DNA from 4 places in the Nocardiopsis nanhaiensis genome. Region 1 is predicted to be linked to each of the others. Evidence: riboswitches for the same ligand, from Rfam matches in the RefSeq annotation. Region 1 holds a riboswitch; each other region holds the start of a gene.
What was found. Region 1 has a riboswitch for thiamine pyrophosphate ahead of thiO (glycine oxidase ThiO). Riboswitches for the same ligand answer to the same signal wherever they lie in the genome.
Positions count from the first base shown of each region.

Region 1 (7,491 bases):
GGCCAGGGTGGGCCGCGCTGCTGGGGCGATGCGCAGGGCCTTCGCCCCGTCGCCGGCAGTGCCGACCACCTCGACGCCGGCTTCGCTCAGGTCGCGCGCTACCGCGTCGCGCCACATGGGGTGGTCGTCGACCACCATGACTCGGATGTCTTCGCCGCTCATACCGGTGACCATAGCGGCGCGGGAACCCCACGCGACAGGGGAGGCGCGTGGCCGGTCGCGGACGGGCCGGAGATTGCGCACGTGGACGCCGGCCGCCCGCGCCGGATCCTAACCCGGCGCGGGCGGCCACCAGCCGTCAGCAGACCGCTGGGGACTCCGGTGGCCCTCAGCGGCCGTCAGTCGTCATCGTCGTCATCGTCGTCATCGTCCTCGACGTCGCCCAGGTCGATCCCGCCGGGTGTGGCGGTGATCGTGATCGTGGCGCCCTCCTCGGCACTGCCTTCCGGGGACTGGTGCGCGACCACCCGGCCGCCCAGGATCCGGTCGACCTCGACCTCGAACCCGGCGTCCTCCAGCTCGTCGCGGGCGTCGCGGACCGACTCGCCCACCACGTCGGGGATCTCGACCTCGGGCGGCCCGGTGGACACGGTCAGGGTGACCGTGGACTCGGAGCCAACGTTGGTGCCGGTATCGGGGTTCTGGTCGATGACCGTGCCCTCGTCGATGGTCTCGCTCTCCTCCTCGACGATCTCGGTCTCCAGGCCCAGCTCCTCGAGGGCGTCCTCGGCGTCTTCCTGCTCCTGGCCGACCAGGCTCGGGACGGGGATGCCGAGGCTGACGGTGAGGACCACCGGCTGCTCGCGGTCGGCCTCCGCTCCCGCTTCGGGTTCGGTCTCCAGGACCTCACCGGGGTCGTTTTCGGGAGCGTCGACCTCTTCCTGGACGATGTCCTCGGCCTCGAATCCGAGGTCCTCCAACTCCTTGAGCGCGTTGGCGTAGTCCTCGCCGACCAGTTCGGGCATGTCCACCGACTGCGGTCCCTTGGACAGGAACACGGTCACCGGGTCACCCGGTGAGAGGCGCTCCCCGATCTCGGGTTCGGTCTCGGCAGCCTCGCCCGGTGCGGCCTCGTCGCTGTAGACCGTGTCGTCGGACTGCTCGACGACGAGCCCGGCCGAGCGGATCATCTCGCTGGCCGTGTCGGGGTCGGTGCCCACGACATCGGGTACGGGCTCGAACCTGCCGATGAGGAACCACCAGCTCGTGACGCCCACGACCAGGGCCAGGACGACGGCACCGATCACCGTCAGGCGGTTGCGGGCGAACCACGAACCGCCCTCGTCCGGGCCGTCGTCGTAGTCGTCCCCGTCCAGGTCGGCGCCGCTCATGTCGACGACCATGGTGGCGTTCTCGGTCCCGAGCCCGGCGCCGCCGGCGATCAACTGGGGCGCGGTCATGGTGGCTGCGGCACTGCCCTGCGGCGCGACCGGAGCCAGGGGCCCCTTGGCGGCCGCGGCGTCGTCGGGAAGGGTCCGCAGGACCTCCAGCACTTTCGCCAGGTACTGCCCGGCGTTGCCCGTCCGGTACCGGGGATCGCGCTCGGTGGCCTTGGTCACCAGGGCGTCCACGGCGGGCGGCAGGTTGGGCAGGAAGTGCGAGGGGCGGGGAACGTCCTCGTTCACGTGCTGGTAGGCGATCGCGATGGGCGTCTCGCCGGTGTGCGGCTGGCCTCCGGTGAGCAGCTCGTAGAGCATGATGCCCGCGGCGTACACGTCGCTGCGCGCGTCGGCCACGCCCTTCTCGATCTGCTCCGGCGCCAGGTAAGCGGCGGTACCCATGAGTGTGCCGGTGCGGGTCAGGCCCTGGTTGGACTGCTCCACCGCGCGGGCCAGCCCGAAGTCGGCCACCTTCACCCGGCCGTCCTTGGTGATGAGGACGTTCTCGGGCTTGACGTCGCGGTGCACCATGCCCGCCTGGTGGGCGGCGCCCAGCGCGGCCAGGACCGGGGCCATCGCCTGCAGGGCGTCCTTCGGACCCAGCCGACCCTTCTCCTGGAGCAGGTCGCGCAGGGTCTGGCCCGGGACGTACTCCATGGCCAGGAACACGTGTCCCGCGTCCTCGCCCTGGTCGAAGACCTGCACCACGTTGGGGTGGGAGAGCTTGGCGACCGAGTGCGCCTCGTTGATGAAGCGCTGCACGAAGGAGGGGTCCTGTGCAAGGGAGGGGTGCATGACCTTCAGGGCCAGCCGTCGGTCCAGCCGTAGGTCGTGGGCGACGTAGACCGTAGCCATACCGCCACCGGCGATCCTTGACTCGACGAAGTAGCGACGGTCCAGCGTCGCGCCTACAAGCGGGTCGGAAGTGGTCATGTCCACGGCGGAGTAGTGTCCTTGCTGCGGGGAGCGCGGGCATTCGCGGCCGGTGGCGCGTACCCGACACAGGGTGTCGAACCGACACAATAGCGGAAGCCGGTGTCGGGTCTCGCCCCGCGGTTCACGGTCGCGGCGTCCCCGCGTCCAACGGCGTGGCGGCCGGTGTGGAGTCGGTGTGGGACGTTCGCGCCTGGGCGGTCAGTCCGTGAGGTGCCGTCCGGCGGCACGCACACCCCTCCCACGGTAGGGGACAGCGGCAAACCTGGCAGTGACGCCGCGCTCACCCGCGCTTTACCGAAGGCGCCTCCTGAAGGCCGCCGGTGGCGGTGGGCGCGGGCACTGCTGTTCGGCCGCGGTCAGACCACGTCAGGGCTGGATGCTTGGGCATGTCGGCGGACCGGGATGCGTCCGGCCAGCCGCGCTCCGCGCCCGGCCCGGACGGCGTCGCGCATCGCCGAGGCCATGAGGACCGGCTTCTGCGCGCGGGTCACGGCGGTGGCCAACAACACGGCGTCGCAGCCCAGCTCCATCGCCAGTGCGGCGTCGCTGGCGGTACCGATCCCGGCGTCCACGATGACCGGGACGTTCGCCTGCTCGACGATCAGCTCGAGGTTGTGCGGGTTGCGGATGCCCAGCCCCGAGCCGATCGGCGCGGCCAGCGGCATGACGGCCGCGCAGCCCAGCTGCTCCAGGCGGCGCGCCAGTACCGGGTCGTCGTTGGTGTACGGCAGGACGGTGAAACCGTCGTCCACGAGGGCCTCGGCGGCGTCCAGGAGCTCCACCGGGTCGGGGAGGAGGGTGTGCTCGTCGGCGATCACCTCCAGCTTGACCCAGTCCGTTTCCAGGGCCTCGCGGCCGAGTTTGGCGGTGCGTACCGCGTCGGCGGCGGTGAAGCACCCTGCGGTGTTGGGCAGGGGGCGGATCTTGTTCCGCTCCAGGATGTCCCAGACCGACCCTTGGGTTCCGGGGCTGACCCGGCGCATCGCCACGGTGGTGAGCTCGGTGCCGGAGGTCTGCAGGGCCTCCTCCAGGACCTCGAGTGAGGGTGCTCCGCCGGTTCCGGTGATGAGGCGGGAGTCGAATGTGACACCCGCGATCTCGAAGGGGTCGTCGAGCGTGTGTGTAAGGGGCGTCTCGGGCATGGTTCAGCCTCCCTGTACTGCGGTGAGAACGTCCACGCGGTCACCCGGGGCCAGGGTGGTGTCGGACCACGCGGTGCGGCGCACCACCTCGTCGTTGACGGCTACGGCGATCCCGCCCTGGATCTGCCCGTCCCGGGTCGATGCCACATCGCGTACGACCGCTTCCACGGTGGTGGCCGCGGTCTGGCGCGCCTCGCCGTTGATGATCAGTTCCACTGCTTCTCCCACGTCTTGTTCCAGTGTTCTCTCAGGTCGTCTGCGCACCGCCGCCGGCCAGTTCCCGGTCGGCGGCGAACCGGCGCGCGTGGTCGGGCAGCGAGCCGGTAGTGAGTGCATCGGCCATGACCGCGCCGGTCTCTGGGGCCAGGAGCACCCCGTGCCGGAAGTGCCCGGCGGCCAGGTGCAGGCCCGGGACCAGGGTGGGCCCCAGGAGGGGTTCGTTGTCCGGTGATCCGGGCCGCAGCCCCACACAGGTCTCGGTGACCTCGAGCTCGGTCACCCCGGGTACGAGCTCGCGCGCGTCCCGGAGGACCTGCCACAGCCCGCCCATGGTGAGAGCGGTGTCGTGGCCCAGCTCCTCCTGGGTCGCGCCGACGATCACTTCGCCGTCGGCCCGGGGGACGAGGTAGACCGGGAAACCGCGGACCAGGCCGCGCACGGTGCGACTGACCAGGGGCGGTTCCCCCGAGGGGGTTCGGGCGCGCAGCAGTTGTCCCTTGACCGGGCGCAACGGGGGCACTACCGGCTCGGGAACCTTGATCCGGTCGCCCCAACAGCCCGCGGCAAGGACGACCTGCCCAGCGGCGACCAGGGAGTCGTCCGCCAGGCGCACGCCCAGGCGGGCGCCGTCGGGGCCGGGGGAGGTGACCTCCTCGGCCCGTCCCGCGATCTCGCGCACACCGGCGCGCTCACCGGCCCGTGCGAGGGCCAAGAGCAGTCGGCGCGGATCCACGGAGTGGTCGTCGGGGGCCAGCACCCCTCCGCGTACGCCGGGGGCGAGCATGGGTTCCAGGCGGCGGCACTCCCGACTGGTCAGGCGTTCGGCGGCCACGCCCAGGCGCTGCTGCAGCGCGTGCAGTTCGGTGAGGACGGCCAGGTCGTCGCGGTCGAAGGCGACCAGGAGCGTTCCGGTGGTCTGGAGGCCGACGTCCACGCCGCTGGCGTCCTCCAGCTCCTTGACGAAGTCGGGGTAGCGGCGGGCGGAGCGCACCCCGAACTCCATCAGGGGTTCCTCGCCGAACACCGCCTCGGTGGCGGGGGTGAGCATGCCGGCCGCGACGGTCGAAGCCGCGCGGGCGGTCGAGGGTTCGTTGACCGGGTCGGGTTCGATCAGGGTGACGGGCAGCCCTCGTTGGGCGGCCCGCCAGGCGGTGACCCGGCCGATGATGCCGCCGCCGACCACGGTCACGGTCTCACGTGTACCGGTATTGGTAGGACGAATCTTTGCGTGCTGGGGAACATCGAAGGTGCGCACGGCGCCGTGTTCCACTCCCTTCGCCGGCATGATCCGGATCAGGTTCGTGCGGTCGGAGGCGGCCAGCCTCCCTCTCAGCCGGGTCCACCCGGCTCCCGCGGGACGTGTCTGCTCTCCTTCCATATTAGGGCAGGGTGTCCAGACCCGGTGTGGCGGGGATCTCGGTGCGCCGAGTACCAGGTGCCGCCGGACGACCACCGGCGCTCGGCGGATGTGGCAGATTGGTGGGGTGACACAAAGCGACCCTGAACTCGACGAACTCGTCGGCGACTGGCTGACCCTGCGCGAGGCGGCCAAGCCGCTGGGCGTGAGCCCCAACCGGATCAAGACACTCATCCGCGAGAAGCGCATGATGGGCGTGGTCCGTGGCGGTGAGCTCTCCATCCCCGCCGCCTTCCTGGACGGTGGGGACCTCGTCAAAGGGCTGTCCGGCACCATCGTGCTGCTCTCCGACGCGGGCTTCTCCACCGAAGAGGCCCTGCGCTGGCTCTTCACCTCGGACGACAGCCTGCCGGGCACGCCCATCCAGGCCATGCGCGAGGACCGCGGCACCGAAGTGCGCCGCCGTGCCCAGAGCCTGGCCTTCTAGAGGACACGGCCTCCTAGAGCACCGTTCACGGGCAGCTTCAGGCGGGGCCGCGCGAGACACCGCCGGGCGGCCCGGAGGGCGCGCCCCTTCGGCCGCCCGGAGCGCCAGGCCCTACAGTGGGGCGGGTGAGGACCAGCCACGGAACCAGCCTGCGCAAGCGCCTGGACGCATCCCTTCTGTACCTGTGCACCGACGCCCGTACGGAGCGCGGCGATCTCGCGGAGTTCGCGGACGCTGCGCTGGCCGGGGGAGTGGACATCATCCAGCTCCGGGACAAGGGCCTGGAAGCGCGCCAGGAGCTGGCCGCCCTCGAGGTCATGCGTGCGGCGTGTGAGCGCCACGGCGCCCTGCTCGCCGTCAACGACCGGGCCGATATCGCCCGTGCGGTGCGCGCCGACGTCCTGCACCTGGGGCAGCGCGACCTCCCGGTGCCCATGGCGCGCGACATCGTCGGCGCCGACCCGGTCATCGGCCGCTCCAACAACGACGTCGACGCCGCCGCGGCCTCCGCGGAGGAAGCCGGGAGCGACTACTTCTGCGTGGGTCCGACCTGGGCCACGCCCACGAAGCCGGGACGCCCGGCCGCCGGCTTGGACCTGGTGCATCGCGCTTCGGCACTGGGTTCTGACCGGCCGTGGTTCGCGATCGGCGGGATCGACCTCGACAACGTGGACCAGGTGCTGAGCGCCGGTGCCACGCGGGTGGTCGTGGTCCGCGCGGTCACCGAGGCGGAGGATCCCCGCGCGGCGGCCACCGCGCTCAAGGCCCGCTTGACCGCCCGCGCCGACAACACCTGAGGGACACACCGACCGCGGCCCCGGAGCCCCGCCAGGGGGTACCGGGGCCGCGTCGTGTCCTTCTGCCCCGCGCCTTTGGCGGTCCGGGCCTCTCCGCTCAGCGCCGCCCAGCGCGCTGGAACAGCCACTGGGTCAGGACGAGCGCGGCCACGGTGAGCCCGGACATCCACAGGACCAAGGCGGTGACCTGGTCGCCGACGGGCGCCCCGGAGGTGAGTTCGCGGAGGGTCTCGATGGCCAGGGAGACCGGTTGGTGCTCGGCGAAGCCTTGGAGGAAGGACGGCAGCCCCTCGATGGGGACGAAGGCCGACGACAGGTAGGGCACGAACAGCGCGACGAAGGCGAACGTCGCCGCGGTGTCGGCCGACCGGGCGGCCAGCCCCCAGGCAGCCGCGACCAGGGTGAGTAGGACGATGTAGGCGCTCACCAGCGCCAGCACCCACAGCCACCCGGTGGGGGAGGCCTCCGGTCGGAAGCCCAGCGCGACCGCCGCGATCAGGACGAGCAGCGTCGACACCAGGTTGCGCAGGGTTCCGGCCACCACGTGTCCCGTCACCACCGCCGAGGCGCGGATGGGCATCGTCCGCAGCCTTCGGATCACGCCCTTTGAGAGGTCGGAGTGCACCGCCGTCGCGGTCATCGAGGCCCCGAAGCCGGCGCACAGGAGCATCACCCCGGGCGCCACGTAGTCCACGTAGGACGCGTCGCTGGTCAGGCCTTCCACGGCGGAGCCGAAGACGGTCACGAAAAGGAGCATGACGGCGACCGGGGCGACCACGGCGGTCACCATGCTGTCGACGTCCCGCAGGGAATGGGTCAGTCCGCGCTTGGTGAGGACGGCCTCGGCGCGCAGGGGAGCGGTCATGACGGTTGGTCCTTCGCTGTGGGGCGGTCGGTGAGTGCGAGGAACACGTCGTCCAAGGTCGGGGTGTGGACCGTGACCCGGGAGACGGGGACACCCGCGCGGTGGTGGAAGTTCAGGGCGGAGCGCAGGTGCTCGGCGGAGCCGTCGCCCCGCATCCACTCGATACTCCCGTCGGCGAGCGTGAGCTCGACCAGTTCCTGGCCCACGCGGCGCTTGAGCTCGGCCGCCGTGCCTTGGGCGACGATCCCGCCGCCGTCCAGGACTGCGATCCGGTCGGCCAGCACGTCCGCCTCCTCCAAGTACTGCGTG
Region 1 covers NZ_BAAGZJ010000009.1:81,788-89,278, reverse strand. Annotated here, with positions in the region: gene ACYVD1_RS06470 (response regulator) at 1-162, opposite strand, end outside; gene pknB (Stk1 family PASTA domain-containing Ser/Thr kinase) at 339-2,318, opposite strand; gene ACYVD1_RS06460 (thiazole synthase) at 2,672-3,457, opposite strand; gene thiS (sulfur carrier protein ThiS) at 3,461-3,673, opposite strand; gene thiO (glycine oxidase ThiO) at 3,705-4,961, opposite strand; TPP riboswitch at 4,930-5,040, opposite strand; gene ACYVD1_RS06445 (Rv2175c family DNA-binding protein) at 5,143-5,520, shown strand; gene thiE (thiamine phosphate synthase) at 5,646-6,317, shown strand; gene ACYVD1_RS06435 (ABC transporter permease) at 6,415-7,182, opposite strand; gene ACYVD1_RS06430 (ATP-binding cassette domain-containing protein) at 7,179-7,491, opposite strand, start outside.

Region 2 (7,491 bases), on a different contig from region 1:
AGGAGATCGGCATGGCATCCAACGTCTTCGAGGACAAGTCCAACGAAACGATCAGGGCGCTCAGCCGCCTGCCCGACGCGTTCGCCCCACCCTCACTCAAAGAGCCGGTCCTGCGGTCAGCCCTGTCCGCTCTACGACGACGGCCGGATCACGCGAAGCCGACTTGTTGGCTGGTCCACGAGCTCGGGGACTCCTGTGCCCGAACCGCGTTGGAGTACGAATGGGCCGAGTTGTGTCACCCGCTCACTTACCACCCCTGGCAGAGCGATGCCCCGGGAACCGTGAACGATCCCGGAGTGCTCTTCGCGCAGCGCGCCGCGCACATCGGTTGGCACCCCCAACTAGGGTTCGGTGACGAGGAAGAGCTCAGCGACCACCTGGCTGCTCTCTTCCAGGACGAGAGCCTGGTGGAAAGGGCAGCGGCCCTGTGTAGGTACGGCCGATACCGGACCCTGGGCGCGTTGATCGAGCATCGAATCACGCAAGACCTCTTCTCCTGGGTGGCGCGCCACCGCCCGGAGGAGGCGGTCGGCGCAGTACTGGCGGAGCTGGTGGCCGCTCTGAACGCCGAGTTTCCGGCCCCGGTGCACACGGCCCGAGAGAAGCTTCGCCCCCGGGCGGTGAGTGGTGAGTCGAGATTTCCCATCTCGGTGCGCGGCATCGCGCACGGTTCCCAGACCACCCTGATCACGTCGAGGATCAAGCTGCCCCGACCCCATAAAACGGAGGGGCAGGTCTCCTGTCTGCACTGGGAGGGTTTCTCGAGGCTGGAGGACGACCTGGGCCACCTCTACCTGCTGCGGCTGGACACGGAGAAGCAGGGCCGGGGCCGCATGGGCACCGATGAAGAAGTGACCCAGGTCGTGATTCCCGCCATCGTGCCGCAGGCCCGACGGCTGTATCTGACCAGTCCCGGCTACTGGGAATCCCAGTTCCAGAAGCTCGAGGGCCATCTCCGAGGCAGACCGGTTCACACATCTGTGCCAGACAAGGCGATGGTGAGTGTGGACCTCACCTGAATTCCCTGCCGCGATCATGTGAGCCGTCGGGCTTTGGGAGCGCGGGGGCGGCGTACTGCCGACCGCGCCCGGTCCCAGGCGGTGGGAGGCCCGGCGCTGGGTACCGCGATCGCGAGAGCGGTGGGAGGCCCGCCCGTACCCGGTGCGGACCTCCCATGACTCAGTGCGTCCCCCGACTCAGTGCGGTGACGGCGGTCGATCCAGGCCCAAATGGCCCCGGAGCGTGTCGGACTCGTAGTCCCTCCGGAACAGCCCGCGCTTCTGCAGGACGGGCACCACGTGGTCCACGAAGTCCTCGATCCCGCCCGGCAGGGACGGCGGCATGAGGTTGAACCCGTCAGCGCCGCCGTTCTCGTACCACTCGGTCATCCGGTCGGCGATCTGCTCGGGGGTTCCGACCATGGTGCAGTGTCCGCCGCCGGCGGCCAGCCGCCCGAGCAGCTGCCGTACCGTGGGCTGCTCGGAGCTGATGATGCGCAGGATGGTCTCGTAGCGGCCCTTGGGGCCGGTGAACTCCTCCAGTGGCGGCAGGTCGGGAACGGGGGCGTCCAGCTCCCAGTCGCCGCAGTCCTGTTCGGTGAACAGGCCCAGTTGCTGCAGCGACTCCTCGGTCGGCAGCAGTTCATCGAGTTCGCGCTGCTTGGCTCTGGCCTCCTGCTCGGTGGAGCCGACGTAGGTGACCAGCCCGGGCATGATCCCGACGGACCGGGGGTCGCGGCCGGCCCGGCGGATCCGGGCTTTGACGTCGCTGTAGTAGGCCTGGGCGCTGGGCAGGTCGTAGGCCACGGAGTAGATGGCCTCCGCGCGGCGGGACGCCAGCGTGCGGCCCTGCTCCGACGAGCCCGCTTGGAACAGCACCGGGTTGCCCTGGACCGGGCGCGGCACGTTCAGCGGACCGTCGACCTGGAAGTGCTGGCCCTGGTGGTTGATGGGGCGCACCAGGTCCGGGTCGGCGAAGACGCCGCCCCGGTCGTAGTGGATGGCCTTGTCGCTCCAGGAGTCCCACAGCCCCAGTACCGCCTGCACGAACTCCTCGGCGCGCTCGTAGCGCTCCTGGTGCGCGGGCATCTGCTCGTACCCGTGGTTGCGGGCCTCGGTGTCGAACATGGACGTCACCACGTTCCAGCCGATCCGTCCCCCGCTGATGTGGTCCAGGGAGGCCAGCAGGCGTGCGGCGTGGAAGGGGGTGTAGAACGTGCTGGACACGGTGCTGACCAGCCCGATGCGGCTGGTGGCCCGGCTCATGGCCGACAGGGCGGTCAGGGGCTCGAGGAACCACCACGGGCCGCCGGCGACGTTGCCCGCGGCGTGGCCGTCGGCGAAGAACACCGCGTCCAGGCGCCCGCGTTCGGCGGTGCGGGCCAGTTCCTCGAAGTAGGTGATGTCGCCGACCCGTTCGGCGGGCGAGTCGGAGTGGCGCCAGGCGGCCTTGTGGTGGCCGCAGCCGAAGATGAACAGGTTGATGTGCATCTGGCGGTCGGTGGGGGCGTCCATCAGTTCATCACCAGCCCGCCGTCGACGACGAGGTTCTGGCCGGTGACCGCGCGCGCCCATGGGGAGGCGAAGTACAGGGCCGCGTCGGCGAACTCGGCCGGGGTGGTGACCCGGCGCAGCGGGGTGGTGGAGGCGATCATGTCGAACACCTCGTCGGGGGTGGCGGAGCTGGCGTCGGTGGTGCGCAGCAGGCCGCCGGAGACCATGTTGACGGTGATGCCGTCGGGGCCCAGGTCGTGGGCGAGCGTGCGGGTCAGCGACAGCAGGGCCGCCTTGGCCGCGGTGTAGTCGTGGTAGGGGACGACCGGGTGCTGGAACAGGTTGGTGCCCACGTTGATCACCCGGCCGAACTCCTGGCCGCGCATGGAGGCGAGGGCGGCCCGGACGGTGTTCAGGGCACCGTGGACGGTTCCGCTGAACTGCTGGTCGAGGTGTTCGGGAGTGAGGGTGTCGGCGTGGGGCCGGGCGTCGCCGTTGAAGGTGAAGTCGGCGAGCGCGTTGTTGACGACTGTGGTGACCGGGGTGCCGAAGTGGTCCTGGGCGGCTTGGACCATCGCGGTGACCTGTCCGGGGTCGCGGACGTCGGCCTGCACGGCCAGGGCGCGGTCGGGGTGGGCGGCGGCGAGTTCTTCGGCGGCGTCGGCGCTGTGGAGGTAGTTGACCACCACGCGGGCGCCTTGGCCCAGGAAGGCCTGAGAGAGGTGGGAGCCGAGACCCCGGGCCCCGCCGGTGACGACGACGGTCTGCTGGTCGATGGGGAGCGCGGTACGGGAGGAGCTCATCGGTGGCCTTTCTGACATGGGCGAAGGCGATCCCCTCGGCCACCGATGCCACCGGCCGTGTGCGGACATCCCTTCGCCAGCGTTACCTGGATCAGGTTCGACGGGTGTCATCTCAGCCCGGGAATTCGGTTCCGGGCACCCCGTGTCACTCCCGCTCAAGGTAGCCCATGGGTGCTGTCCCGGGCTACTCCTCACGCACACGGCCTCATCCCGTGGGAGGGCGGCTGTCGACTAGCCCCAGACCTCTTCGGCGGTCTCCACGATCAGGCGCAGCTTGGCCACCTGCTCGTCGTAGGTCAGGTCGTTGCCCTCGAAGGTCGAGGAGAAGCCGCACTGGGGCGACAGGCACAGCTGCTCCAGCGGCACGTGGCGGGCGGCCTCCTCGATGCGGCGCTTGAGCCCGTCCTTGCTCTCCAGCTCGCCCTTCTTGGTGGTGACCAGGCCCAGGACCACGTACTTGCCTTCGGGGACGAAGCGCAGGGGTTCGAATCCGCCGGAGCGCTCGTCGTCGAACTCCAGGAAGAAGCCGTCCACGTCCAGCTCGTTGAAGAGCTCCTCGGCCACGTGGTCGTAGCCGCCGCTGGCCACCCACGACGAGCGGAAGTTGCCGCGGCACATGTGGGTGGTGACGTTCATGCCGGTCGGCCGGTTGGCCAGTGCGGCGTTGAACTGGCGGATGTAGCGGGTGTGCAGCTGGTCGCCGTTGTCGCCGCGCTCGTCGATCATGCTGCGCTGTGAGGGGTCGTTGAGGTAGGCGAGGCTGGTGTCGTCCAGCTGCAGGTAGGTGCAGCCCAACTCACCGAGGGCGCGCACCTGATCGGCGTAGGCCGCCGACAGGTCCGCCCAGAACTGTTCCTGGTCGGGGTAGACCCCGGGGTCGATGGCGGCCGAGCCGCCCCGGTAGTGGACCATGCTCGGCGAGGGGATGGTCAGCTTCGGGGTGTTGCGCGTGACGGTCTCCCGCAGGAAGGCGAAGGCGTCCCCGAAGATGGTGTGCTCGGACCGGATGCGTTCGGTGACCCGCAGCCCGGAGGGGGTGAACTCGATGTCCTCCTTCTCGTTGTGGAAGGTGACCTTGAGTTCGTCCTTGACCTTGGAGATCCCGCCGAGCTGGTAGATGAAGTCCATGTGCCAGGACCCGCGGCGGTGCTCCCCATCGGTGGCCGACTGGAGCCCGACCTCTTCCTGCATGCGCACGACGTCGCGGATGGAGTCGTCCTCGACGGCCCGGAGCTCCGCGTCGTCGATGTTGCCCGCGGCGTGCTCGGTGCGCGCCTTGAGTAGCCGTTCGGGCCGCAGCAGGCTGCCGACGTGGTCTGCGCGGAATGGCGGTGTGGTCTTGGGTGCCATGTGGGGCTCGGCTTTCTGTCAACGGGGGCCGCGGCCAGCCGACACGTTCGCGCCCTCTGGCACGGTCACCGTCGGGGGTCAGGGTGCCGAGCCACTCGGTGCGGGCACGGTGCCACCGTGTCCGGTTGCGCATAACCCAATTCGTGCGGAATGCGAACATTTGTTCTCTGAGTGAACCTATTGGATCTCCCAAACGAGGTCAACCCTCTGACACGCCGGAAGGTGATCATCGCCAGCTCACCGGCCCGACCCATGTGCGGGCCGCACGCTTCCGCCCCCGTGGCCGCCAGTACGGACACCAGCGATCGCTGGCCGCGTCGACCGCCGCGATGACGAGCGCCGCGGCTCGGTCGCTCAAGGCTCCCGTACGTTCCCCTCCTCCAGGTGGCGTTTGGCCCGGGAGAGCTCCCCGGCGACCTCCCTCTGCAGCCGACTGCGCAGAAGGGGTTCGTAGAACCAGCGGACTGCCGCCGGGAAGGTGAAGTCCAGTGTCCGGGTGACCTCGGTGCCGCCGGGGACCTCACGGCAGACGAAGCTCGCGTGGAAGTCCGCCATCGCCCGCGCGATCCGGTTCCGCGGGGCGGGTGCGAGCGAGATGTCGACGCGTTCACCCGGCGTGAGTTCGATGAGCTGGATGACCGGGGTCGGCGTGGGAAGGCCGCCGAGCGTGGGGCGGCACTTGAACTCGGTGACGTTGCCCTGGCGCCTGGCCCAGTGGACGGGGCGGATCTTGTCGTCCACGTGCTGGTAGCGCTCTATGTCCATGACCAGCTGCAGGAGATCGTCCGGAGCGCACCGGACGGTCTCGGTGGCTTGCGCGGTAACCATGGTGAGAGAGTACTCTCTCACCATGGAGTCAACAAGCCCCCGGTCCTCGACAAGCCGCGATCGGTTCATCACCGAGGCCGCCCGCCTCTTCGCCGCCAAGGGCTACAAGGCCACGAGCGTCGCCGACATCCAGGTCGCCTGCGGGCTGACCCCCGGGTCCGGGGCGCTCTACAAGCACTTCCAGTCCAAGCGGACCCTGCTGGACGCGGTGGTGCGCGGGCACAGCCGAACCCTCAGCAACGGTAGAAGCAGTTTCGAGCGGGAGCTCCCGGAGAACCCCCACGACGCGCTGCGCCTGATCGTGGACGAGACCTGGCGGGGCATCGAGCGCGACCGCGAGCTGCTCCGCATCATCCTCCGCGACCTCGACGGTGTCCCCGACCTCCTGGAGGAGATCTGGGCCGACATCGTCGCGGCCGTCTACACCGGCCTCTCCGACTGGCTGCGCGCGGAGTCCGCGCAGGGCAGGATCCACGTGGCCGACCCGCGCGCCACCGCGGCCGTCCTCATGGGATCGCTGACCTACTATCCGATCCTCGACGCGCTCATCGGCCACGTCCCCGGAGACGTCTCCGCCGAGTCCTACGCCGCCGCCTGGGTGGCCCACGCCGCGGCGACGCTCGGACTGCCGCCGGAGGAGCCGGTCGCTCCTTCGGACGTCCCGTCCTGATCCGGCGCAGGAGCAGCCCGCGGCCATCGGCGGGAACCAGAACCGGATCGGCACAGTCAGACCCGTGTACGCAACCGAAGGGAGAGGAACGTGCTCATTCGTGCGGTGTGCGGGGCCGCGGTCGGGGCTGTGCTCGGTGTCCTCGCCGTCGCGATCGCGGCCGGGGCCACCGCCGCGCTCTCGCACTACACGCAGACGGTTCAGGAGATCCCCTACATCTTCCTGGCTGCTTGGGCGGAAGGCGGTCAACAGGTGCAGCGGTACTACTCACCCGACGAAACGGGGATGCTGGTCGTGGTCCTGCTCTTCGCGCTCGCGGGCCTGCTCTCCGCCGTGTTCGCCAAGGGCGGGCAGCGCCGGAAGAGCAGCAGCAAGTAGTAGTGGCGGCCGGGCACGGGTGGGAGCGTTGCTCAGGGACGCGGGGTGCGGACGGCGGCCTCCACGAGCAGCGCGCGGATGCCGGGCCGGTGGACGTCCGCAGTGGTGCGGAACTTGATGTGCCGCGCCTTCTTGCCGGTGCCCTCCAGCAGACCGCCCGGATCGAGGTCGGTGAGTTCGGCGCCCCTTGCGAGCATGAGGTTCACGTGCCCGCTGTGCACGGCGATCGCGGCAACCAGGTGCTTGTACGTGCCGGGCTTGTAGGTGAAGCCGATCAGCCTGGCCGAGGGGTCGGGCTCCTCGACCGCTTCAGGGACGGCATCGGCCGCGAGCTCGCGCAGCAGGTCGACGATCTCGCCAATGTGCGTATCGAGGCCCCTGACCAGGTCCTCCACGTCATCGCCCATGCCCCGATCCTACGGGCACGGCCGCTGCCATCCCAGGTCGCTCGGGTGTCAGTCCAGGTAGTTGCGTACCGTCTCGCGGATGGTTTCCGCGTGGTGGTAGATCTCGTCGACCGAGTCCACCGGGTGGCGGGTCTCGTTCTTGTCGGCGTCGAAGGTGCCCAGGTACTTCTTCGACTTGGCGTTGAAGTGCAGGCGCGCGATCGGCTTGCGGTTGTTGTCGTCGAACAGGATCGCGAAGTAGCTCTTGGAGTCGCGGTGTGCGATCCGCTGGGGTTTGATCTCGCTGCACGCGATCGCCTTGACCACCTGGAAGCCCTCCAGCTCCTCCAGGGTGGTCTCGATACCCGAGTCGGACTCCGCGTCCTCCTCCGCCGCTTCCCCGCTGTCGACGGGCTCCGCCTCGACCTGTGGACGCGTCGATTCCAGGGCGTTCTTCAGGCGGGCGTTGACCTGGTCGTCGAGGAAGGCGTTGGCGGCTTCCTGGACGAGCGGTGTGAACTGCTCCCGCGCCCGCTTGGTGAAGGACTTGTCGTAGACGCGGCCGGCGAGGAACTTCACCCAGT
Region 2 covers NZ_BAAGZJ010000046.1:7,167-14,657, forward strand. Annotated here, with positions in the region: gene ACYVD1_RS21000 (hypothetical protein) at 12-1,019, shown strand; gene ACYVD1_RS21005 (LLM class flavin-dependent oxidoreductase) at 1,197-2,513, opposite strand; gene ACYVD1_RS21010 (3-oxoacyl-ACP reductase) at 2,513-3,295, opposite strand; TPP riboswitch at 3,347-3,448, opposite strand; gene ACYVD1_RS21015 (5-methyltetrahydropteroyltriglutamate--homocysteine S-methyltransferase) at 3,527-4,645, opposite strand; gene ACYVD1_RS21020 (SRPBCC family protein) at 5,000-5,473, opposite strand; gene ACYVD1_RS21025 (TetR/AcrR family transcriptional regulator) at 5,496-6,143, shown strand; gene ACYVD1_RS21030 (hypothetical protein) at 6,234-6,521, shown strand; gene ACYVD1_RS21035 (DUF1801 domain-containing protein) at 6,554-6,928, opposite strand; gene ACYVD1_RS21040 (type I restriction endonuclease) at 6,977-7,491, opposite strand, start outside.
Region 2: linked by a shared signal. The riboswitch ahead of ACYVD1_RS21010 (3-oxoacyl-ACP reductase) and the one ahead of thiO (glycine oxidase ThiO) in region 1 are both predicted to bind thiamine pyrophosphate.

Region 3 (7,491 bases), on a different contig from region 1:
CGCCGTGGTCGTCACCGTCCCGGACAACCCGACCGGCACCGTCGCGGACGCCGAGACAGTCCGCCGCCTGGCCGAGGTCGCCCGCGAACTCGACCTGACCATCATCTCCGACGAGATCTACCGCGACCTCGTCCACGTCGACGCCGCGGGGCAGGACCGCGCCGTCGTCCACAGCCCCGCCGAGTACGCACCCGAGCGCACCGTCATCTCCACCGGCCTGAGCAAGAACCTGGCCCTGGGCGGCTGGCGGCTCGGGGTCCTGCGCCTCCCGGACTCCGAGATCGGCCACCGTCTGCGCGGCGGTCTGCTCGGCGTGGCCAGCGAGATCTGGTCCAGCCCGGCGGCCCCCGTCCAGGAGGCCGCGGCACACGCCTTCGCCGAGCCGCTCGAGCTGGTCGACCACATCGACCGCAGCCGTCGCCTGCACGGCACCGTGGCCCGCGCCGTAGCCGACGTCTTCACCCGGGCCGGAGCCACGGTCGCCGACCCGCGTGCGGCCTTCTACCTCTACCCGGACTTCGAGCCGGTGCGGGAGCGGTTGGCCGCGCGGCACGGAGTGACCACCGGACCCGAGTTGACCGGCCTCCTCCTGGAGCGCTTCGGTATGGGCGTCCTGCCCGCGGTCGAGTTCGGTGAGAGCTCCCACGCCCTGCGCATGCGCGTGGCCACCAGCCTCCTCTACGGGGAGGGCGAGGACCGCCGCTACGCGGCGCTGTCCGCCCGGGACCCCCTGGCCCTTCCTTGGATCCGCGCCCACCTGGACCGGCTCACCGAGGTACTCGGAGCCCTGTTGTCCGAGGCGCCCAGCAAGGTCGTCTCCGGCCCCAAGGCGGTCGTGCAGCCGGTGCACTGACACCGGTGGCCGGACCGGCCCCACAACCGTGCCCGCCGCGCAAAGGGGGCGAGGCGGGCACAGTCAACGGGACCCTCCCTATCTCTCCCAGGGAGGGTCCCGTTATGCGTGTGCCGTACCCGCTCCAGGGATCGCGTCGGCCCCAGCGCCCGTGTCCGCTCCGGAGTCCGTGCCCGCCCCAGAGTTCGCTCCAGCGCGCGTGCCCGCCCCGGAGCGCGCGTTCGAGGCCAGCTCACGGCTGGGCGTGATGACCGCCCGGTAGTGCTCCACCAGCTCCGCGTTGACCGACTCCCACGTCCGGTGCGCCACCGAAGGCCGGGCCCCGGCCGCCATCCGTGCCCGCACCCCGCGGTTGTGCGCCAACCGCCCCACGGCCACTCGCAGCTCCCGGACCGAGTCCGGCGCGTACAGGAGCCCGTTGCGCTCCGGAGCCACCAGGTCCACGGGCCCGCCCGCGGCGGGCGCCACCACCGGAACCCCTGAGGCCAGAGCCTCCTGGACCGTCTGGCAGAAGGTCTCGTCCGCCCCCGTGTGCACGAACACGTCCAGGGCCGCGTACAGCCGCGACAGGTCCGCGCCGGTGCGCTGTCCGGTGAAGACGGCGCCCGGCAGGAGCCGCCTCAGCCGGGCGCGTTCGGGTCCGTCCCCGACCACCACCAGCCGCAGACCCGGGATCCTGGCCAGGTGCGCCAGCAGATCCACCCGCTTCTCCCGGGACAACCGGCCCACGTATCCCACCAGCGCCTCCCCGTTAGGGGCCAGCCGACGGCGCAGCTCCTCGGAGCGGTGCTCGGGGGAGAAGCGTGCCGTGTCCACCCCGCGCCGCCAGAGGTCGATCCGGGGGAAGCCCCGGTCCGACAGGGCGGCCAAGGTGGCGGAGGAGGGCGCCAGGGTGCGGTCCACCGCGGCGTGGGTCCGGCGCAGCAGCGTCCAGAGGGCCTCGGATCCGGGCATGCGGTAGCGCTCGGCGAATCCGGGGAGGTCGGTCTGGAACACCGCCAGGGTCGGCAGGGCCCACCTGCGGGCGACGTCCACAGCCGCCGCGCCGAACAGTGCCGGGGAGGCCAGGTGGAGGACGTCGGGCGCGAAGGCGCGCAGGGCCGCCGTCATCGCCCGGCGGTAGGGCAGGCCGACCGGGAAGTCCCGGTAGACGGGCAGGGGGAGGGCGGGCATCCGCAGGACGGGGAAGCCCGCGTACGAGGTGGGACCGCGGCCGGGGGCCAGCAGCACGGCTTCGTGGCCTTCGGCCGCGAGGTGCTCGGCGACCCGGCACACGGAGTTGGTGACCCCGTTGACCTGTGGAAGGAAGGACTCGGTCACGATCGCCACGCGCAGGGGTGGTCGCCGGTCGCGGGACGGGGGTGCGGGGGACATACGGGGAGCTCCCAACGCCGTGGTCTTGCCGTCTACGACGCTAGGCGTGCCGGGTGAACACGGCCCGGGGCGCACGGGAACCGCGGCCGAAGTCGGAACGTGGGAGTGTCGAGTAGATGGTGACGGTGTCTGTACGGTCAACTGACCACCGTGTGACCCACTGGTGGCTACCATCGCCAAAAATAGTTCTATGATTACGATAAGGAGTCATGCGGTGACGCTCGTGGAATGGGCAGAACTGGTGCGAACCGAGCTCGACCTCGCTGAAACCGACCCCCTCCAGAAGGGGGACGTCGACCGCATACTCGACTTGGCCCGTGATGCCGCTCACTCTGTGGCGCGCCCGGCCGCGCCGCTCACGACCTACCTGCTCGGGGTGGCTGTGGGGCAGGGCGCGGACCCGGAAACAGCGGCTGCGGTGCTCAGCCGGCTCTCGTTGGCACAGGTCGAGGAAGAGGGGGACTGAGCCAGCCCCGGCCAGGCCGGGCAGGCCGCCAGCACGCCGCAACACGCATGTGGATTCCACGTGATTCGTTCGTTACGCGCTGGTGCCATTCTTTGCCGATATCGCGCGGCGCTCACCAGTGCCAACACGATTCCGAGGGTGCTGGTTCCCCCGTTTGTCCTCCGGCTCCCCCGACCCCACACACTCACCGAAAGGGAGATCCCCCGTGGACCAACTCCTTGAGATGGCGGCGATCGTCAGCGACATCCTGTGGGGGCCCTACGTCCTCATTCCGTTGTTGTTCATTGTCGGTCTCTACCTCACCATTCGTCTGCGTCTGCTCCAGCTGCTCAGGCTGCCGCACGCGCTCTGGTTGGCACTGATCCGCAGGAAGGAGGACCCGTCGGTCCAGGGCGACATCTCGCACTACCAAGCGCTGAGCACCGCTCTGGCGGCCACAGTCGGTGTCGGCAACATCGCCGGTGCCGCCCTCGCCATCGGGGTCGGCGGACCGGGTGCGCTCTTCTGGATGTGGGTCGTCGGATTCCTCGGCATGGCAACCAAGTACGGTGAAGCCCTCCTGGGGGTGAAGTTCCGTCGGACTGACGCCAAGGGCGAGCAGAGCGGCGGACCGATGTACTACCTCAAGAACGGTCTGCCCGGTGGCTTCGGCACCACACTCGGTATCGCCTTCGCGGTGTTCGGCGCCATCGCCGCCTTCGGTATCGGCAACGGAACCCAGGCCAACACCGTCACCCAACAGGTCACGAGCCTCGTCGAGATCGAGCCGTGGATGGTCGGTCTGATCCTGATGGCGCTCGCCGGCGCTGTCATCCTCGGCGGCATCAAGAGCATCGGCCGAGTCGCCTCGGCGCTCGTCCCGATCATGATCATCGCCTACGTCGGCATCTGCCTCATCGTGCTGGCCGCCAACTGGGCCTCGCTCCTGCCCGCCCTCCAGCTCGTCGTGACCAGCGCCTTCGACCTCACCGCGCCGGCGGGCGGCGTCGCCGGAGCGGGCTTCCTGCTCGCCATCCAGCAGGGCTTCGCCCGCGGTATCTTCTCCAACGAGTCCGGCCTGGGCACCGGGGGTATCGCCGCCGCTGCCGCAAAGACCAAGCAGCCGGTCCGTCAGGCCATGGTCTCGATGACCCAGACCTTCATCGACACCATCATCGTGGTCACCATGACCTGCCTGGTCATCATCACCACCGGAGTCTGGGACGTCGAGGACCCGGAGGACGGGTCGCTGCTGACCAGCCAGGCGCTGTCGGAGGGGCTCGGCACGATCAGTCCGGCGCTCGCGGTGGGCGGTGTCTACGTCGTCGCTGCCGCGGTCACGGTCTTCGCGTTCACCACCCTGCTCGGATGGGCCTACTACGGAGAACGGTGCGTGGAGTTCCTGGGCGGTCGCGTCATGGTGTTCCCCTACCGCCTGGTGTTCATCGCGGTCATCTTCGTCGGCTCCGTCGCCGCCCTCGACGACGTGTGGTTGTTCAGCGACATCGCCAACGCCCTCATGGCGCTGCCGAACCTCATCGGGCTGCTCCTCCTGTCCCCGTTGATCGTGTCGGAGACCAGGAAGTTCTTCGACCACCCGGACTGGCGGAACCCCGATGCCGTCATGGAGGACGTCCGCGGGTAACCCGGACCGAGGGACGCATGACGAGGGGGCCGACCGTGGTCGGCCCCCTTCCTATGCTCAGGTGCCGGCTACCACCAGAGGTGGCTGTGCCGGCTACCACCAGAGGTGGAAATGGTGCACGGGGCCCTGGCCGCCGCCGGCGTCGACTTCCTCGGCCCGGCGCAGGGCCTCGGTCAGGTAGGCCTTGGCGTCGGCGACCGCTGCCCGTGTGTCCGGGGACTGCGGGATCAGGGCGGCGATCGAGGAGGACAGGGTGCAGCCGGTGCCGTGGGTGTTGCGGGTGTCCACACGGGCGGCGCGGAACTCCACCGGCTCAGACACCCCGTCGACCAGCAGGTCCACGCTCTCCGCGCCCGGCAGGTGACCGCCCTTGAGCAGGACTCGGCGCGGGCCCAGTTCGAGCAGGCGCTCGGCCTGGTCGCGCATCTGCTTCAGGCTGGAGGCCTCGGCTTCGCCAAGCAGATCGGCGGCCTCGGGCAGGTTCGGGGTGATCAGGTCGGCGCGCGGCAGCAGCTCGGTGCGCAGCGCTTCGGTCGCGGAACTCTCCAGTAGCCGGTCACCGCTCTTGGCCACCATCACCGGGTCCACGACCACGTTGGGCAGCCGGTAGCGGTCCACCGCGGCCGCGACCGCCTCGGTGACTTCCGAGGTACCCAGCATGCCCACCTTGACCGCGTGCACGGTCGCGTCGGTGAACAGGGTGTCCATCTGGTCGGTGACGAAGGACGCGGGGACACCGTGCACCCCGGTGACCCCGCGCGTGGACTGGGCGGTCAAGGCCGTCACCACGCTCATCCCGAAGACCCCGTGGGCGGAGAAGGACTTCAGGTCCGCCTGGATGCCGGCACCCCCGCTGGGGTCGCTTCCGGCGATGGACACGGCATTGAAAGCGCTCATGATCTGGCGTTCCTTCGCTAGTGCGAACTAGGGCAGGTTCGACGGGTGTGCTCTCAGCCGGGAGAACTCTCTCCGGCACCCCGCGCCGCCGGGACCCCGAGGCCCCGGCATCCGTATGCGTCTGTGGCGGTACCGACTCTAGTGGACCGTCAAGTCGCCGCGCTCCTCGAGGGCCTCCTGCTGGGCGTGCTTGCGGCGCTCCCAGACGATCATGCCGACGACGACAACGAAGCCGCCCGCCGCGAAGGCGACCGTGACCGGGACGTCGGTCATCGGCTGGATGCTGCGCTGGTCGTCCTGCCACGGCCACAGGGCGCGCAGGGAACCCGCCATGAGCCCGGTCAGCACCACGAGGGTGATGTGGTGGTGGTTCTCCAGCAGGAACTGGAGGAGTTTCACGAACAGGGCCAGTCCCGTGATCATGCCGAGGACGAACACGGTGATGTACGGGATGTCGACGTTGCGCAGGGCGGCCATGGTGGGCTCGTACAGGCCCAGGGTCAGGAGGATGAACGAACCAGACATACCCGGGAGGACCAGGGCGCAGATGGCCACGGCGGCGGCGAAGAACACGACCACCGGGTGCGTGGGCAGGTTGGCGCCCGGCAGGCCGGTGAGGAAGAAGGCCAGCGCGGCGAACGCCAGGGCGACGAGGTAGTGCCAGGGCTGCCAGCGCTTGCCCGCAGTGGTGTAGGGGATGTACAGGCACGCCAGGACCAGTCCGAAGAAGAGTGCGTAGGCGTACTGGTCGTAGACCTCGACCAGTGGGGCGAGGAAGATCGCGGCCAGGATGAGGGCCACACCCATACCGATCAGGGCGGGCAGGAGAACGGACCAGTCGACCTGGCGGAACTGTTCCCTGGCACGTTCCTTGCCGCGGCCCCGCGGCACGTCGGTGACGTACCGCTTGATGCCGCTGACAGCGTTTCCGGCACCGCCGATCAGCTTGTCGTAGAGGCCGACCATCAGCGCGACCGTGCCGCCGCTGATGCCGGGCAGAGCCTCGGATGTGCCCACGGCCCCGCCGCGCACGAAATTGAAGATGTAGGAGCCTGCTGACTTGGCCATGTTGTCGGGCGCGGGCCCGGGGAGTCCCGGGAGGGGGCGCCGTCCTCCGTCCTGATGGTGCCACCGGTTCCGTACGGGAGACCGGAGAGTCAAAGGGGTGCTGGTCCGCGCAGGTCCGTGCGGGCGACCGCCACCGGCTACCGGGCCCGACGTCCGCGCGTGGGTTTGCCGCCCGGCCGCGCCACGGGGGAGAAGGGGTGATGAGGCCCAGGGCCGGGCAGCGCCAAGTCTATCGTCGCCGGGGAGGAGGAAAGGCGTGTGAGCGCATTCAGGCCGTTGGTTTCGGTTGGGTGCGTTGCGGAATCTCCTGAGTCCGAAAGGTCAGATCGGGGGTGAGCCGACCTCAGGTCGGGAGACGGGCCGGATTCAGCGCGGGAGCGAGTCGAACAGGGGCTGGGACGCGCTCCCGGAACCGTCCTTGGCCACCGACGAGGCCCACCGGTAGTCCTGCTTGCCCACCGCGGTGCGCCGCACCCGGTCCACAAAGTGCACGGTCCGGGGCACCTTGAAGCCGGCCAGCCGGACACGGCAGTGCGCCCGCAGCGCGTCCTCGTCCGGGTGCGCGTCCTGGGCCAGCGACACCAGGGCCGTCACCCGCTGCCCGAGCCTCTCGTCCGGCGCGGGGACCACGATCACGTCCTCCACCCCGGGGTAGGCCTTGAGTACGGCCTCCACCTCTTCGGGGTAGACCTTCTCCCCGGCAGTATTGATGACCACGCTGCCCCGGCCCAGCAGAACGATCGATCCGTCCTCCGCCCGGGTGCCGTAGTCCCCCGACAGCGCCCAGCGCCGACCCTCCCCGTCCGTGGGGAAGGTGCGCGCGGTCGTGATCGGGTCGTTGTAGTAGCCCAGCGGGATCCGCCCGGTCCGGGCGATGCGCCCGACCTCGACCGAGCCCGGGGGCAGCGGGCGCAGCGCGTCGTCGAGCACGGAGATGCTGCCGCCCATGGTGAAGCTCTGCCGGTCGGCGGAGACCGCGACGGTGACCTCTTCGTCGGGCACGGTCGCCGAACCGCACACACCGGTCTCCGAACCCCCGTAGGAGTCGGCGAGCGTGATGTCCTCGCGCCACGCACGCCACAGCCCGCGCACCGCGGGGGTCAGGGGGGTGCCTCCCGACCGCACCGAGGTGAGGTCGGGACACAGCGACGGCTCGGTGAGCAGGTGCCGGGCCAGCGGGCGGGCCATCGCGTCGCCCACCAGCTGGAG
Region 3 covers NZ_BAAGZJ010000060.1:21,860-29,350, reverse strand. Annotated here, with positions in the region: gene ACYVD1_RS24265 (pyridoxal phosphate-dependent aminotransferase) at 1-853, shown strand, start outside; gene ACYVD1_RS24260 (glycosyltransferase family 4 protein) at 956-2,227, opposite strand; gene ACYVD1_RS24255 (DUF6457 domain-containing protein) at 2,442-2,693, shown strand; gene ACYVD1_RS24250 (alanine/glycine:cation symporter family protein) at 2,899-4,317, shown strand; gene thiD (bifunctional hydroxymethylpyrimidine kinase/phosphomethylpyrimidine kinase) at 4,411-5,214, opposite strand; TPP riboswitch at 5,207-5,307, opposite strand; gene ACYVD1_RS24240 (DUF368 domain-containing protein) at 5,353-6,282, opposite strand; gene ACYVD1_RS24235 (acyl-CoA synthetase) at 6,649-7,491, opposite strand, start outside.
Region 3: linked by a shared signal. The riboswitch ahead of thiD (bifunctional hydroxymethylpyrimidine kinase/phosphomethylpyrimidine kinase) and the one ahead of thiO (glycine oxidase ThiO) in region 1 are both predicted to bind thiamine pyrophosphate.

Region 4 (7,491 bases), on a different contig from region 1:
CGGGCACGTCCAGGGTCAGGGTGTCCCCGCCCTCAGTCCCCGCGGTCTTCTGCTCGGTGTTCTGAGCGGTCATGTGCCCGCCTCCCGGTCCGGTCCGTTGAGCGAGGGGGCGGCGGTGACGGTCGCCGGAGGGTCTGGCTCCTGCCGAGCTCGACCGTCGGCCACGCGCACGCGCGCGTCGGTCAGATGGCGTTGGAGCAGCCCGTCGTGCGTGGCCATGACCACGGCCCGGCCTTCGGTCCGCAAGGCCCCCAGCAACTCCACCAGCTCCGTCCAGGTCCGGGTGTCCTGGCCGAAGGTCGGTTCGTCCAGAACCAGCATGTCGGGTGCGTGCGCGGGGCCGGAGCTGAGCGCCGTCGCCACGGACAGGCGCCGTTTCTCGCCACCGGAGAGCGTGTACGGGTGCACTCCGGCGAGCTTGGTCAGTCGCAAGCGTTCCATCAGCTCGCCCACCCAGCGGTCCGTCTCGGCCTCGCCCATCCCGGCGCGCAGGGGGGCGAAGCGGAGTTCCTCTTGGACGGTGGTGGTGACGAACTGGTCCTCGGAGTGCTGGAAGACCGTACCCACGTGCCGGGCGAGCCTCCTCGCCGGCCAGCGAACGAGCGGACGCCGATCCGCGTCCGCCAAACGCCCGCGCGGCAACACCTGGCCCTGATGGGGTTTGACCAGACCGGCCAGCATCGTCAGGAGCGTGGACTTGCCCGCGCCGTTGGGTCCGGTCAGGGCGGTGGCGGTACCCGCCGCCAGGGCGACGTTCACCTCCTTGAGCACGGTGCGTCGGGGCGTGGCCCGCACACCCACTTGGAAGGGTGTGCGGGCCACGACGTCCACGGTCTCGGCCACGGGCGCCCCGCCAGGCGCGGGTGAGAGTTCGGGTGCGGGCTCGTTCCCCGGGATCCACACACCTTGGTCGGCCAGGGAGCGACCGTGCTCGGCGAACACGGTGCGCGGTGCCCCGTCAGCGATCACCCCTCCGCCCGGTTCCACCACCACGACCCGGTCCACCAGGTCCACGACGTCGGCGACCCGGTGCTCGACCAGCACGAGGGTCGCCTCGGTCTCGGCCAGTAGCTGGGACAGCAGGACTCGAACGAGCTCGGCGCCGGCGGGGTCGAGGTTGGCGGTGGGCTCGTCCAGCAGCAGCAGACGCGGACGCATGGCCAACGCCCCCGCGATGACCAACCGCTGTTTCTCTCCGCCGGACAACGCACCGGTGGAGTGGCGGAGGCCATAGGGGAAGCCCACCTCGGACAGGGACCGCTCCACGCGGGGCCAGATCTGCTCCGGGGCGACGCCCAGGTTCTCCAGCCCGAACGCCACGTCGTCCCCGGCGCGGGCCATCACCAGTTGGGTATCGGGGTCCTGACTGACCAGCCCGACCCCGCCCCGCCCCCGGTGTGCGGGGCAACCGTCCACAAGCAGCGAACCTTCGTGATCGCCGCTGATGGCGCCGTCTTCACCGGTGAGCCCGGCCAAGGAGTGCAGAAGGGTGGACTTGCCCGCACCGGAGGCGCCGAGCAGCAGCACGCGCTGGCCGGGCTCGATGGTCAGGTCCACCCCACGCAGCGCGTAGGTGTCCCGGCCCGAGTGCTTCCACCCCCAGCCGGAGAGCTCGACGCGTGCTCCGTGTGCGCTTGATTCGGCCATCGGTCAGCCCTTGGCTGACGGGAAGGGGGCGAGCGCGCCGGACTTGGCGAGCGCGGTGGTGAGCACTCGCGCGCCCACTCCGGCGATCAGGCCGGCGCTGATCACCACGATCACTCCGAAGATCAACTGGTAGTGGAGCGGCCAGGTGACGTTGGTAACGATGTTGTTGCGTACGGCTGGGGAGAGCGCGGACACAGCGGCCGCGAGCACGGCCGCGCCCATGGTCCAGCGCTTGTAGGCGAAGGCGAGGAAGACCAGCTCGGCCAGGAGGCCCTGCATGGTGCCGGCCAGGATGACCTGCATCCCCCACTGCGTGCCCAGGATCGCCGACACGGAGGCAGCAGCGATCGAGGTGAGCAGAGCCGCACCGGGCTTACGGATGATCAGGCCTCCGAGCACGCCGGAGATCAGCCACATGCCGTAGATGACGGCATGGCCGGGCGGGAAGGCCACGAACAGCGGGTACGTGACCGACCAGACGAGGTTCCACAGCCAGAAGACGACGCCGATAGCGACACCGATCACGGCGGCCACAACGATGTCGACGGTGCGCCAGCTCCGGAACTTGGCGCGCACCTCCTGGATGAACCCGGTTGGCTCGGATCCGCTCGTAGCGCCGGTGCCGGGTCCGGCGCCGGGGTTGTTGCCTGTACTCATGTCGGTAATGTCCCTTCGTCGGGGGTGACGAGGGCCCATGCAGCTAGGAGCGTCAACGGGCGCATGTGAGGGCACGTGCACGGTGACGGGTTCCTATGACTTCCTTCGCTGGCATGACCCAGATCAGGTGTGTAAGGGTCTGCGGCGGGGTGCCGCACTCTCAGCGCTCTCGCGCTCCCCTGTCGGTATCTCTCTATTATGCGCCAACAAGGGGATCTGTGGGGTGTTTCCACCCCACAGATCCCCTTTCGGCTCTTCGCCGGAACGCCCGGAGGCCCCAGAAAGACGCCCGAAAGCCCCGCCTCAGGCGTCGGAGTCCGAGTCGTCGTCATCGCCGTCATCGTCGTCGGACTTGGGCGGCTCGGCGTCCGGGTCGCCGAAGGCCCCCGGCGAACCCGCGAAGCCCTCCGACGGCAGCGGAGCGGTGGCGCCGCGCATGGTCTCCTGCCAGATCTGGCCGGGCAGTGTGCCGCCGTACACGATCCCGTAGTAGCTGCCGCCGATGGTCACGCCCTGGAGCGGGTTCTGTTCGCCGCCGCGCACGTCGCCGACGGCCACCGCGGAAGAGAGGTTGGGCGTGTACCCGACGAACCAGGCGTAGGCGGCGTTGTCGGTGGTCCCGGTCTTTCCGGCGACCGGACGGCTGAGGCCCAGGCCGTTGGCCGTACCGCCGTCGAAGGTCTGCTGCAGCAGGTGGTTGACGCCGTCCGCGGCGCTCTCCTCCACTGTCTGCTCGCACTCGGACTCGGTGCTGACTCGCTCATCGGTTCCGTCCTCGCTCACGGCGCGCACCGGGCGGGGCACGCAGTACACACCCCGGGCGGCGAAGGTGGCGTGGGAGGCGGCCACGTTGAGCGGCGACACCTCCTGGTCGCCGAGGGTGAAGGAACTCCACACCCCGAGCTCCTCGCCGTCGGCCCGGTACACACCGGCCTTCTCGGCCATCTCCGCGGTGGCGCACAGGCCCACGCGCCGCTGGAGCTGGGCGAAGTAGGTGTTCACCGAACCCTTGGTGGCGCTGATCATGTTGTGGCTGCCCTCGTCGCTCTCACCGGCGTTGCGCACACTCCACGAGGACATCGTGCCGCCCTCGCAGTTGGACATGCCGCTGACCGACAGGCTCTTCGGCGAGTCGAAGCTGGTGCCGTACCCCAGGCCCTGGTCCAGGGCGGCGGCCAGCGTGTACGTCTTGAAGGTCGAGCCCGCCTGGAAGCCGGTGGAGCCGCCGTCGTCCTGGTCGACGGCGAGGTTGATCGAGGTGCTGCCGACCTGCTCGTCGTCGAAACCGTGGCGCAGGTTCTGCGCCAAGCCGCGTACGCGGCCGGTGCCCGGTTCGACCAGCGCCTGCGCGGCGAACTTGGTGGAGTCCTCGTAGGGGACCCGGTTGTCGATGGCGTCCTGCGCGGAGTCCTGCGCGTCGGTGTCGAGCGTGGTCTGGACGGTGAAGCCGCCCTGGGAGATGCGCTGGTCGCGCTCGGAGGCGGTGTCGCCGAGCAGGTCCGAGCTCCGCAGCCAGTGCATGACGTAGTCGCAGAAGAACGGGTAGTCGCTCTCGGCGCAGCTGCCCCCGCGCGGGGTGGCGTCGATACCCAGGCCCTCGTCCTGGTACTCGGCGGCCTCGTCAGCGTCGAGCATCTCGGTCGCGACCATCCGGTCCAGCACCAGGTCACGGCGTTCCACCGCCTCCTCCGGGTTGTTGAGCGGGTCGTAGAAGGAGGGGCCGCGTACCAGGCCGGCCAGCAGGGCGGCCTGCCCGGGGTCCAGGTCGGCCGCGGACACGGAGAAGTACCGTTTGGCGGCGACCTCGATGCCGTGCGCGCCCGAACCGAAGTAGGAGAGGTTCAGGTAGCCCTCCAGGATCTCGTCCTTGGTGAGGCGCTCCTCGACGTCGATGGCGTAGCGCAGCTCGACGAGCTTGCGGCTCAGGGTCCGCGAACTGGCCTCCTCCAGCTCCTCTTCGTTCTCAGCGCTCTCGATGAGGAGGTTCTTCACGTACTGCTGGGTGATGGTCGAGCCGCCCTGCAGGTCGCCCTGGGCAGTGCGCAGCGCGGCGCGGGTCACACCGCGCAGGTCCAGGCCGCTGTGCTCGTAGAAGCGGTCGTCCTCGATCGCCATCAGGGCCGAGGTCACCCACGGGCTGATGTCGTCGAGCCCGACCACCTCGCGTTCCCGTTCGGCGACCTCGCCGAAGGGCTCTCCGGCGTCGTCGGTGAGGAGGATCCGGGACGAGGGGTGGGGGACGTCGAGGTCGCCGGGCAGGTCCATGAACCCGGCGGCCGCGTCCCTGGAGACCACCCCGAGCCCGCCCGCCCACGGCATGATCAGGGCGGCTGTCAGGAGCCCGGCGAGCACGCTCAACCCCGACAGGCGCAGGAGCGTACCGCCCCGCCCCTTCAGCAGGTCACTCCTGAGGAGTTCCTGTGCCCTCCCAGTGAACAGACCACCCTGGTTCGACTCCGTCACGTCGCCCCCCTACGGCCGTGTGCTGCCCGCCTGCCAGGCAGGACGGACACTGCGTCGACCACCTTCCCAAGGGCCGCGCAAAGGGAAGTCCGCCATAACGGGCGTGTCACCGAAAAGCTTCCTCAATCCCCGGCAAAGCCCTCAGATCGACCATGTGGCGCGATCACTCGCACATCAGACGAAAACGACCATCCTTTTTCTCGACATCAAGACGAGTCGACCAACAAATCCGGGAGCAGCACAAAGCAGGCCGACCGAATGTGGGGCGAATGGTTCTTAGGAGACCCATCGGACGCAAGGGGATGTCCGGAATACGACCCCGCAACCACCGGGTGCATTCGGTCATCCCTACCCACCCCGAACCCCGGGACAACATCGGGTATTAATTTTCTGACTTGTCATGACGGAGAACCGGAAAACAACCACAGGGACGTCTGAATCAGGTGGCCCCTCATGCCCGATTTGCGAAGTTTGACAGGGCGAAATCGGGCAAATACCAGGTCCTGGCGCTGCCGACCAGTGTGATGAGGATCACATAAATAATCCGGCCCCAACACACCGCCAAACCCCACTAGAGGGCAGACGATAGACAGCGGAGGGCACCGAAGCGGCAATCCGGACAGTTTCTGATCCAGCACTTCGTTAACTCCGTCTTGCGCTAGATGAACTTCCGGTTATTTCCACTCTTCGACACCCGTGCGCCATCGGCGCGCCATCAAAACACCATCCACACATCACCCCATATCGCCCGAAACACGACAATTACGGTGTAGCCAGTGATCGGACGCCTGCCCATCCTCGAAATCTCTCCAGACAACAACCTGGGCCCGGTGAAATCCGTTCCCGGAGAACGCTTCACCGTGGGCGCGACGGTGATCCGGGAGGGCCACGACTCCCTCGCCGCCGGCGTTGTGGTCCACTCCCCCGACGGCCGCCGCCAGGCGCTCGTCCCCATGCGCGAGAAGGCACCCGGGACCGACCGCTACGAGGCGGAGATCAGCCTTCCCGCCGAGGGGAACTGGTCGTTCTCCGTCGAGTCCTGGACCGACCCGCTCACCACCTGGCTCCGCGCCGCCCGCGTGAAGCTCCCTCTGGACACCGACACCGAACTCGTGCTGGAGGAGGGCGCCCGCCTGCTGGCGCGGGCAGGACGCCGCACCCCCCGGGTCCCCGCCCTCACCAGGGCCGCGAAGACGCTGCGCGACACCTCCCTGACGCCGATGGAGCGTTTCGGGGCCGCCGTCACCCCCGATGTGCTCGCCGAGATGGAGCGCAAGCCGCTACGCGAGCTCGTGACCAGGTCCAAGCGCACCAAGGTCGTCGTCCACCGCGAACGGGCGCTCTTCGGCTCCTGGTACGAGTTCTTCCCCCGCTCCGAGGGCGCACAGGTCGACACCGTGCCCGGCCAGGAGGTCTCCGGAACCTTCGCGACCGCCGCCAAACGCCTCCCGGCCATCGCCGACATGGGTTTCGACGTGGTCTACCTGCCCCCGATCCACCCTGTCGGGAAGGCCCACCGCAAGGGCCGGAACAACTCCCTCCAGGCGCAGGACGGAGATCCGGGGTCCGTGTGGGCGATCGGTTCGGCCGACGGCGGCCACGACGCCGTCCACCCGGACCTGGGCACCCTCGCCGACTTCGACACGTTCGTTGCCGAAGCGCAAGAGCACGGCCTCGAGATCGCCCTCGATCTGGCGCTCCAGTGCTCACCCGACCACCCCTGGGTGGCCCAGCACCCCGAGTGGTTCAGCAAGCGGGCCGACGGTTCCATCGCCTACGCCGAGAACCCGCCCAAGAAGTACCAGGACATCTATCCGCTCTGCTTCGACCACGACTTCGAGGGCCTCTACGCCGAGTGCCTGCGCGTGGTGCGGCACTGGATCGACCACGGCGTCCGGATCTTCCGCGTCGACAATCCGCACACCAAACCGGTCGCCTTCTGGCAGCGGCTGCTCGCCGACGTCGCCAAGCGCGACCCGGACGTGCTCTTCCTCGCCGAGGCCTTCACCCGCCCCGCGATGATGCGCACCCTCGCCAAGGTCGGCTTCCACCAGTCGTACACCTACTTCACCTGGCGCAACGGCAAGGACGAGCTCACCGGCTACCTCACCGAACTGAGCCGGGAAACCGCCCACTACCTGCGCCCGAACTTCTTCGCCAACACCCCGGACATCCTCAACGCCTACCTCCAGGAGGGCGGTCGGCCCGCCTTCGAGGCGCGCGCCGTACTCGCGTCGTTGCTCTCGCCCACGTGGGGCATCTACGCGGGCTTCGAGCTGTGCGAGAACACCCCCGCCGCCCCGGGCAGCGAGGAGTACCTGAACTCGGAGAAGTTCGAGTACCGGCCCCGCGACTGGGCGGCGGCCGAGGCCTCGGGTGACACCATCGCCCCGCTGATCACCAGGCTGAACGAGCTGCGCCGGGCCCACCCGGCCCTGCGCGAGCTGCGCAACCTGCGCTTCCACCACGTGGACCGGCCCGAACTGCTCTGTTTCTCCAAGTACCGCCCCGGCGCCGCCGGTGAGCCCGACGACGCCGTGATCGCCGTCGTCAACCTCGACCCGCACCACGCCCGCGAGGCCACGGTGCACCTCGACCTGCCGTCCATCGGCCGCACGTGGGAGGAGGACCTCAGGGTGACCGACGAGCTGACCGGCCGCACCTACACCTGGCGGGCGGACAACTACGTCCGCCTCGACCCGGCGACCGGACCCGCGCACGTGT
Region 4 covers NZ_BAAGZJ010000089.1:2,940-10,430, forward strand. Annotated here, with positions in the region: gene ACYVD1_RS29120 (energy-coupling factor transporter transmembrane component T family protein) at 1-73, opposite strand, end outside; gene ACYVD1_RS29125 (ABC transporter ATP-binding protein) at 70-1,647, opposite strand; gene ACYVD1_RS29130 (ECF transporter S component) at 1,651-2,304, opposite strand; TPP riboswitch at 2,388-2,495, opposite strand; gene ACYVD1_RS29135 (transglycosylase domain-containing protein) at 2,608-4,767, opposite strand; gene ACYVD1_RS29140 (alpha-1,4-glucan--maltose-1-phosphate maltosyltransferase) at 5,544-7,491, shown strand, end outside.
Region 4: linked by a shared signal. The riboswitch ahead of ACYVD1_RS29130 (ECF transporter S component) and the one ahead of thiO (glycine oxidase ThiO) in region 1 are both predicted to bind thiamine pyrophosphate.